2 regions of the Rossellomorea sp. NPDC071047 genome follow, and region 2 is predicted to be linked to the other one. Evidence: riboswitches for the same ligand, from Rfam matches in the RefSeq annotation. Region 2 holds a riboswitch; the other holds the start of a gene.
The links. Region 2 has a riboswitch for cobalamin ahead of ACQKFO_RS18215 (ribonucleoside-diphosphate reductase subunit alpha). Riboswitches for the same ligand answer to the same signal wherever they lie in the genome.
Positions count from the first base shown of each region.

Region 1: linked by a shared signal. The riboswitch ahead of ACQKFO_RS03815 (ABC transporter substrate-binding protein) and the one ahead of ACQKFO_RS18215 (ribonucleoside-diphosphate reductase subunit alpha) in region 2 are both predicted to bind cobalamin.

Region 1 is NZ_JBNNJT010000001.1:726,648-730,980, reverse strand. Features, by position in the region: gene ACQKFO_RS03825 (adenosylcobinamide amidohydrolase) at 1-569, opposite strand, end outside; gene ACQKFO_RS03820 (FecCD family ABC transporter permease) at 566-1,624, opposite strand; gene ACQKFO_RS03815 (ABC transporter substrate-binding protein) at 1,587-2,552, opposite strand; cobalamin riboswitch at 2,686-2,883, opposite strand; gene msrA (peptide-methionine (S)-S-oxide reductase MsrA) at 3,101-3,631, shown strand; gene ACQKFO_RS03805 (hypothetical protein) at 3,688-3,846, shown strand; gene ACQKFO_RS03800 (phytoene desaturase family protein) at 3,895-4,333, opposite strand, start outside.
Region 2 is NZ_JBNNJT010000005.1:315,994-320,326, forward strand. Features, by position in the region: gene ACQKFO_RS18205 (hypothetical protein) at 1-107, opposite strand, end outside; gene ACQKFO_RS18210 (SurA N-terminal domain-containing protein) at 234-1,010, opposite strand; cobalamin riboswitch at 1,669-1,849, shown strand; gene ACQKFO_RS18215 (ribonucleoside-diphosphate reductase subunit alpha) at 2,032-4,245, shown strand; gene ACQKFO_RS18220 (ribonucleotide-diphosphate reductase subunit beta) at 4,265-4,333, shown strand, end outside.

The DNA of each region.
Region 1 (4,333 bases), on a different contig from region 2:
AATTTTTCGTGTATTGTCTGATTTTTTATTAAATCCAACAATGCCTTCTGATATGAAAGATCGAGATGATTAGTGGGTTCATCAAGCAACAACACCTGTGGCTCTTGAGCGAGTGCCTGGGCAAGGAATACCCTCTGTCGTTCTCCCCCTGACAGCTCATGAAGGAAGCGGTGCTGAAAGGACGTAATGCCCGTTTGATCCATTACCTTTTCCACGATTTCAGTATCCCGTTCAGTCGTTCCTTTAAAGAGACCTTTTTGGTGAGCATATCTCCCCAGCATAACCGTCTCCCTCACCTCATAGGAAAAGGATTCTGTCGATATCTGAGGAAGTACCGCTACCTGTGTGGCTAGATCCCTTGAAGAAAAATGATGCAGTTTTTTTCCTTTCAACCTTATGCTTCCATCCATTAATGGAAGCAGACCCGTCATGGCTTTTAACAGCGTCGTCTTTCCACTTCCGTTAGGTCCAAGAATCCCAAAGAATTCTCCTTCATCTATATGAAAATTCATGTCTTCCACGATTATTTTATCGTTATATCCTACTGTAACACCGTTTACATCTATCATGATGAAAGCCCTCTTTTCTTCAGGAGAATATAAGCAAACATCGGGGCACCAATAAGAGCTGTTATCACTCCAATCGGAAGCTCGGTTGGTGCAATGATGGTTCTTGAAATGAGATCAGCCAACACGAGAAAGCCTCCCCCAACAATGATGGACAAAGGAAGTAAATGTCTATGGTCATGCCCTACTATCCTTCTTAGAAAATGAGGAATTACGAGCCCAACAAATCCAATTGTACCTGAAACGGCGACAGCCGCTCCCGTCAGGATACTTCCAGCAATTAAGATAAGGAGTTTTCTCTTTTGTACGGATATTCCGATGTGATGGGCTTGTTCTTCACCAAAACTCATGCCATTCAGTTCCTTGCCATTGAGGAACAAAACGATCACTCCAATTAAGAAAAAGGGGAATATTATCGTAATGTAATCCCACCCTCTCATGGACACGCTTCCAAGTAGCCAACCGATAATCTGTCTTAATTCCTCTCCCGTCAGGGCAATCATTAAGGATATAAAGGAACCTAAAAAAGAGCTGAAAATAATTCCAGTCAATATGATGGTTTCAACTTTCATAGTTCTTTCAACCTTCTGTGCAAACCATAATACTAGGAAGACGGTTATAATCGAACAAAGAATACTGAGAAAGGGAAGCGTAAACTTCCCAATGAACGGAATGCTCCAATTAAAGAACAACGTAATAACAGCACCGACCGATGCTCCTGAAGACACACCCAATGTATATGGATCAGCAAGCGGGTTGCGCAATAGTCCTTGAAAAGAAGCTCCTGCAATTGCCAGGGAGCTGCCAACCAATAATGCCAGTAATACTCTGGGCAATCTTATGGAGTACACTATATTTGCAAACATTGGATCAATTTCTCCCGGTATAGGGAATCCAAACCATTTGGCTCCAACGATGAACAGAATATCCATCGGTGGGACAGAGACGGTTCCGATCGAAATGCCTGTAAAGAGAGCGAAAAGTAAAAACGTTACAGCCAACCCGTATGTTATCCATATTTTATTCTGCAAATAACTCCGGATAGATCGACTTTGCAATTTCCTCTACTCCTTCAACTAATCTCGGACCGGTACGTGTCACCAAATCTGAATGTACGTCATGGACATCTTCATTTTTTACAGCGGTTACATCTTTCCAACCTTCTCGGCCCATCACTTGTTCCTTAGGATTTTCACTATAAAAACCATATGTTGTAATGATGACGTCTGGATTGGAAGCGATGACTGCCTCTTGGTTTACCTGAACCCATCCGTCCTGTTCACTCATTACATTCTCAGCATTTACAAGCGATAGCATTTGATCAATGAAAGTATTTTTCCCTGTCGAATATATGTCAGGAGATGGTGAAACCTCTACATACACTTTTTTCTTTTCAGATACACCACTGACTTTTTCCTTAATGGATTCTAGATCTGCTTTCATCTCAGAAATGACGGATTCAGCTTCATCTTTCTTACCGACCAATGTGCCGATGTTTTTCATCGTGGTGTACACTTCCTCAAAGCTATTGGCATCACGTACGATATATATCTTTACCCCTGCACTTCGAAGCTGTTCTAACCCTTCTTCTGCCGACACAGCAGTGGACTCATGAGCAAGAACCAAATCCGGATTCAAACCGATAATCTTCTCAACGTTAAATTCCATTCCACCTATTTTTTCTTTGTCCGCTGCTTCTTTTGGGTAATTATCAAAATCTGAAACCCCTACAATTTCCTTATTCAACCCTAACTCGAATAAGATTTCTGTGTTGCTTGGAATCAATGAAACAATATGCTTAGGTTGCTCATCCAGCGTGACTTTATTATTCAAGGCGTCGTTTACTGACAAAGGAAAAGCAGATTGTCCCTGACTTGCTTCCCCGCTATTTTTATTCTTTTCTACACTTTCATCGTCAGTACCGCAAGCTGAAAGGAGTCCTAGAGATACTATTAGTACGAGAATGATTTTGAATGTGTGTTTCATACGTTTTCCTCCTGTAAATGAACTTATTCCCAGACAAAAAAACATCTCCAGTGGACTAGAGATGCTGTGTAAGATGCATAAAAGGCTTTAAACCGTTAAATATGCATATTACACCTTTCTATCCGCGTAGATTTGGTGCGAAAGAAATCAGGCAGGTCTCCTGGCTCATGGTCATTGTTCGCTGCACCTTCCCATACCCATTGGTACAGTGGCATTCATACAGCTCACTTCCATTTACAGTGGCGGGACCGCGTTGGAATTACACCAACTTCCCTATTATGAAGCAAAGAAGTATCGTCACTTCCGCTTCACCTGATTTCATGTCGTATGTAATTGTTCCGTTCAACAGAATTATACACAAGATTCTATGGATAGTGAATGAAATTTGATAAACTTTGCTGAAAATAGCAGGAATCCTTCTTTTCGAATCAATCCAGGTGCAAACTTCAAGCTAATAGATTGTCCCCTCCATTATTTCGTGATAAAATCTGTTTCAAGCAATCGCTTTACTGCTTTAGAGGAGCACATAAGGTACAGGAGGTTCAGCAATGAATGAAAAAAAAGAAATCGCTACCTTTGCAGGTGGTTGTTTTTGGTGTATGGTAAAGCCATTTGATGAATTACCGGGAATTATTGATGTCGTGTCGGGTTATTCAGGTGGCCAACTTGAAAACCCAACATATCAAGATATAAAAGCAGGAAATAGTGGACATTACGAAGCTGTTCAAATCACATTTAATCCTGATTTGTTCCCTTATGAAAGATTATTAGAGCTATACTGGCCTCAGATTGACCCAACGGATGATGGAGGACAATTCCATGACCGCGGGGATCAGTACCGTACAGCTATTTTCTATCATAATGAACACCAAAAACAATTAGCTGAAAAAACGAAGAACGATATAGTAAATAGTGGACGATTCAAGAAGCCTATCGTCACAAGCATTCTTCCTGCCTCCACTTTCTATCCGGCAGAAGAATACCATCAAAAATTCTACAAGAAAAATCCAGATGAATATAAACAAGACCGGGCAAAATCAGGTCGCGATCAATTTATAGATAATCATTGGAAGAACTAAATAGTGGGATGAAAAAAACTCCTTTCGCCAAACTAATGGCAGGAAGGAGTTTTTGTATGAAGAAAAATGAGAAAAACCCAGAAGATAAAGAGCAGGTTATCGGGTTTGAAGGTCCAGGGAAAGTCGTCAATTTCTTTGACCCCTATCCTGATGAAGATGAAGAGAATGTAAATAACTCGGATACCGTAGATAATCATTCTTCAGAAAAGCAGTAAAAGCCTAAAAGGTGAAGATTATTTAAATTTAACCTTCACCTTTTCATATTAACCAATGAATCGATTCACCTTCACTTGCTCATTAATGATCAGTTCCGCTGTCAGTTGTCCCGAAAGTGTGACCATCGGCACACCTCCACCTGGATGGGTTGAACCTCCCACGAAGTACATATTAGAGAGCACTCTGCTCTTATTCGGAATCTTGAAGCCTCCGTTAAGCTTACGGTCTGTGACAGTACCATAGATTGAACCACCATTCGCCCCATAAAGGGTTTGAAGGTCGTTAGGAGTGAAGGTATATTCGTATTCAATATGATCCCTTAGATTTGTTACGCCCATTTTCTCCAACTTATCCAGCACTTTGAGTCGATAAGTTTCTTTGTATTGAGTCCAATCCTCACCCTCTTTTAATGGTGGCACGTGTGTCAACACAAACAGGTTTTCTTTTCCTTCAGGAGCCTGTGCGGGATCCGATTTCGACGAGATC
Region 2 (4,333 bases):
TCATCGAGGGGAATTGGATCCACATTTTGCTCACTTTCATGCTGATCGAGAATGCCGTCATGATCTTTATTGATTTGCTCAGGATTGTCATTTGTCCTTTTCGTCATTATCTTTCATCCTCCCTTAATAAGTCCTTGTAGTACCATACCCTTCGTGAGCCGAGAAAAACATAGAGGGGGAATAGAACATAAGAAAGCCACCTATCTGTGCAGGTGGCTTTCTTTAGTGGAGCTTTAGATTTTCACATCAACTTTAGCATTTTTCTTTAAATCTTCTACGTGCTTAACAAGTTTTTCTTGTTTTTTCTGTTGCTCTAACTGAGTCTTGATTTGAGGTTTAACTTCTTCAAATTTTGGAGCATCTTTTGATTCACCCTGACCTTGCTGACTTGCGTACTGATCGTAAAACTTCTTCATTTCATCTTCAGAAACTTCTTCTACTTTGATTTCTTTTTCAACGTAGTTTGTGTATTTGATATTTTCAGCGATTTGAGCTTTTAACTCGTCCATTGTGAATCCGGCTTTTTTCATTGCGTCTTCAAACTTCTTTTCATCACCGTACTGCTTTTTAACTTCTTCCAGTTGTTTATTGATTTCATCTTCAGATGCTTTGTAGCCTTTTTCATCGGCCTGTTGCATAAGGAGTGTTTGTCCGACCAGGCTATCAATAGTTTGTTCTTTGATTTTCTTTGCTGCATCTTTACTTGTCGGGTCTTGTCCCATCTGTTGATATTGCATTTGTGATTGAGTCAATACGTTATTGAAATCCTCACCTTTAATTTTTTCGTCGTTTACAATAGCAACGATCTTATCTTTTTCAATCTTTTGTTCATCCATTTTCTTTTGCATTTCTTCCATTTGCTTCGCTTGCTCTTCCTGAGCCTTTCCATCGCTTTTCTCTTCTGTTTTCGCTTTATCGTCAGCTTGTTTTTGGCTCTCCTCGTTCGAACCGCAAGCGGCTAGTCCAATCGTTAATAATGTCAATAGTAAAGTCGTTAATAATTTTTTCATAATAGACCCCTTTCAGAAGTAAGGTGTGATTTCGAAAAAAATCACTTAATGCGCATTTTAAAGGAAAAGCCCGTAAAAAGAAAGTATTTAAGCCGAAAAGTATAGATTGTAATGAGGTTGAAATACAGCGGGTTACTAATATGGTCCCTCTTTCACTGTAATGTATGCGATTACATCCGACTTTCAACTGCGGGGCTGAAATGAAAATGAAAGAAGACTTTCTTTTGGATGCTAAAAAAAAGAGACTGCTTAAATCGAGTTCTTTTCCTCCATTTAAACAGCCTATAAAAAAATATTGGGGACCAAAGAATACTGTCAAACAACCTTCTATTTGAATTATAGAGAGTGGCTACATTTTCTTCAACTAACATTTAGGAAGGTGTCGGCTGACTAGTGTCCTTTTGAAGGCAGTATTCAATCTTCTTCTATTCTTTTCATGAAAAATAATAATTATAAGCATATTTTAATGGGGGGGTTCCTTCCTATCGTTTAACTTGTCTCATCTCTTGACTTTAAGAGGGTAATAGAGTGATACTATTAAAAGATTTCAACTTCTAAACAAAATGAATAGTTTCACTTGTAAATTCATTTTCAATCGTTTATGATGATACAGAACACAACATTTTGTGTTTTGTTAAATTATTTTATCTATATATTGATTATAACCTGTGAATAGGGTGTCTGAATGGACTTAAAAGGGAATCCGGTGTGAATCCGGAACTGTCCCCGCAACTGTAAGTGCTGACGAAATAAGGAACTGCCACTGTCATATACGATGGGAAGGCCTTAAAGTAGGGTGAAGCACGAGTCAGGAGACCTGCCTTGTTTATCACGTGTTATCTTCTTCGGGAATTGGGAGGATAAAGCGAGGATTGGAGTAGGCCCTTTAGTCTATTCATATATCTTTCGTATATAAAAGCCCATCCGTTTGAAAGGATGGGCTTTTTTTGAATCCTTCCCACACTGTATAAATTTGGGAGGAATGATGATGTCAATCGTATCACAGGATCATAGGATCACAATGGAAGCAAAAAGGGTTCTAACAAATCTCCACAGTCGCTTTCCACAACTTCATTTTAATGAATTCGATGAAAAGACTTATAAGTATGCAGACGGTCAATCTGAATTGAATAAAGAAAAGCTTTATCATTTCATGATCCTCGCGGCAGTCGAACGGATCACTGCTCATGAACCTGATTGGACATATGTGGCTGCAGAATTATATTTAATGAAACTCTATCGTACGATCGCATATTCAAGGAGAGTGGAAGAAAGCGAGTTGTACAGTTCCTTTTCTGAATTAATTCAAGACTTGACTGATAGGAAACTATATACGTCTGCATTATTGGAATCATATAGCAAAGATGAAATTGATTCCTTGGGGAGGATCATGGATTCATCTAACGACCATCTGTTTACGTACATAGGGATCGTCACTCTATCAGAGCGATATTTAACTAAGTCCCATGATGGTGAAATCCTTGAATTACCTCAGGAACGATTGCTGATCATCGCCATGACACTCTTTATGAACGAACCCCGTGAAAAGCGGCTGGCGCTTATTGAAGAAGCTTATTGGGCCATGTCTAATTTGTATATGACGGTAGCAACACCTACGTTTGCCAACGCCGGCAAAAGCCATGGTCAGTTATCGAGCTGCTTTATAGATACGGTAGCCGATGATTTGAGAAGTATTTATGACAGCAATACAGATGTTTCCACACTAAGTAAAAACGGTGGCGGTCTCGGTATCTATCTGGGGAAGGTACGAAGTAGAGGAAGTAATATCAAAGGCTTCAAGGGAGTAAGTTCCGGTGTTATTCCATGGATGAAACAATTAAATAACACAGCCGTATCCGTTGATCAATTAGGTCAACGTCAAGGAGCGATAGCTGTTTATTTGGATGTATGGCATAAAGATATTTTTCCTTTTCTAGATACACGCTTAAACAATGGTGATGAAAGGCAGCGTACTCATGATCTATTCACTGGAGTCAGCTTACCGGATTTATTTATGGAACAAGTGGAGAGGAGAGGGGATTGGTATTTATTTGATCCCCATGAAGTGAGGATGGTCATGGGGTATTCCCTGGAAGATTATTATGATGAGTATGATGGAGAAGGTTCGTTCAGAGATAAATATTGGCAATGTGTAGAATGTCCCGGTCTTTCCAGGGAAAAGGTTCCGGCAATTGAAATTTTCAAGCGGATCATGATTTCCCAACTCGAAACGGGAACGCCCTACATGTTTTACCGAGATACAGTCAATCGGCTGAATGCCAATGGGCATAAGGGAATGATTTACTGCAGTAATCTGTGTACGGAAATCGCCCAGAATATGAGTGCAACCGTCATGGAAGAAGAGGTCATAAAAGACGGGAAAATCATTACCTATAAATCTCCCGGAGATTATGTCGTCTGTAATCTGGCGTCTGTTTCTTTAGCCAAAACAATCATGGATGATGAGCTGGAAAGGGTCGTATCCATAGGAGTGAGATTACTTGATAACGTCATTGATATTAATAAACTTCCAGTACTGCAAGCCCAACTGACAAACAGACGCTATAGAGGGATTGGATTGGGAACATTTGGGTGGCATCACCTCCTAGCATTAAAAGGTTTGAAATGGGAGAGCATTGAAGCAGTTGATTACTGTGATTCAATATACGAGGATGTTGCTTATTACACGATCAAAGCCAGTCAAGAACTAGCGAAAGAAAAAGGCTCCTATCCATATTACAGCGGGTCCGACTGGTCGACTGGCGAGTATTTTTCAAAAAAAGGATATTCAGGACCGAGGTGGGATGCACTCCGGGAAGATGTTTCTTCACAAGGAATCAGAAACGGATATTTAATGGCCGTTGCGCCAAATTCGTCCACTTCGATCATAGCCGGCTCTACAGCAAGCATAGATCCCTTATTCAGATTAGAATACTCGGAAGAAAAGAAGGATTATAAGATCCCTGTTACAGCACCTGATTTATCACCTAAGACGACCTGGTATTACAAAACGGCTTATAACGTAGATCAGCACTGGAGTATTAAACAGAATGAGAAAAGACAGCGACATATAGATCAAGGAATATCGTTTAACTTGTATGTACGGAATGATATCAAGGCGATAGAGTTACTATCTCTTCATTTAGATGCATGGAAGTCAGGATTGAAAACGACCTACTATGTGAGATCGACGTCTGTTTCAAATTTTGAAGAATGTGAAAGCTGCCATAGCTGACTGGGAGGAAGATGATAAAATGAATGGATTAAAACAGCGAATCTTAATAGATTCTGAGGCACCAAATAAATCTACAGGAATTGTAAAT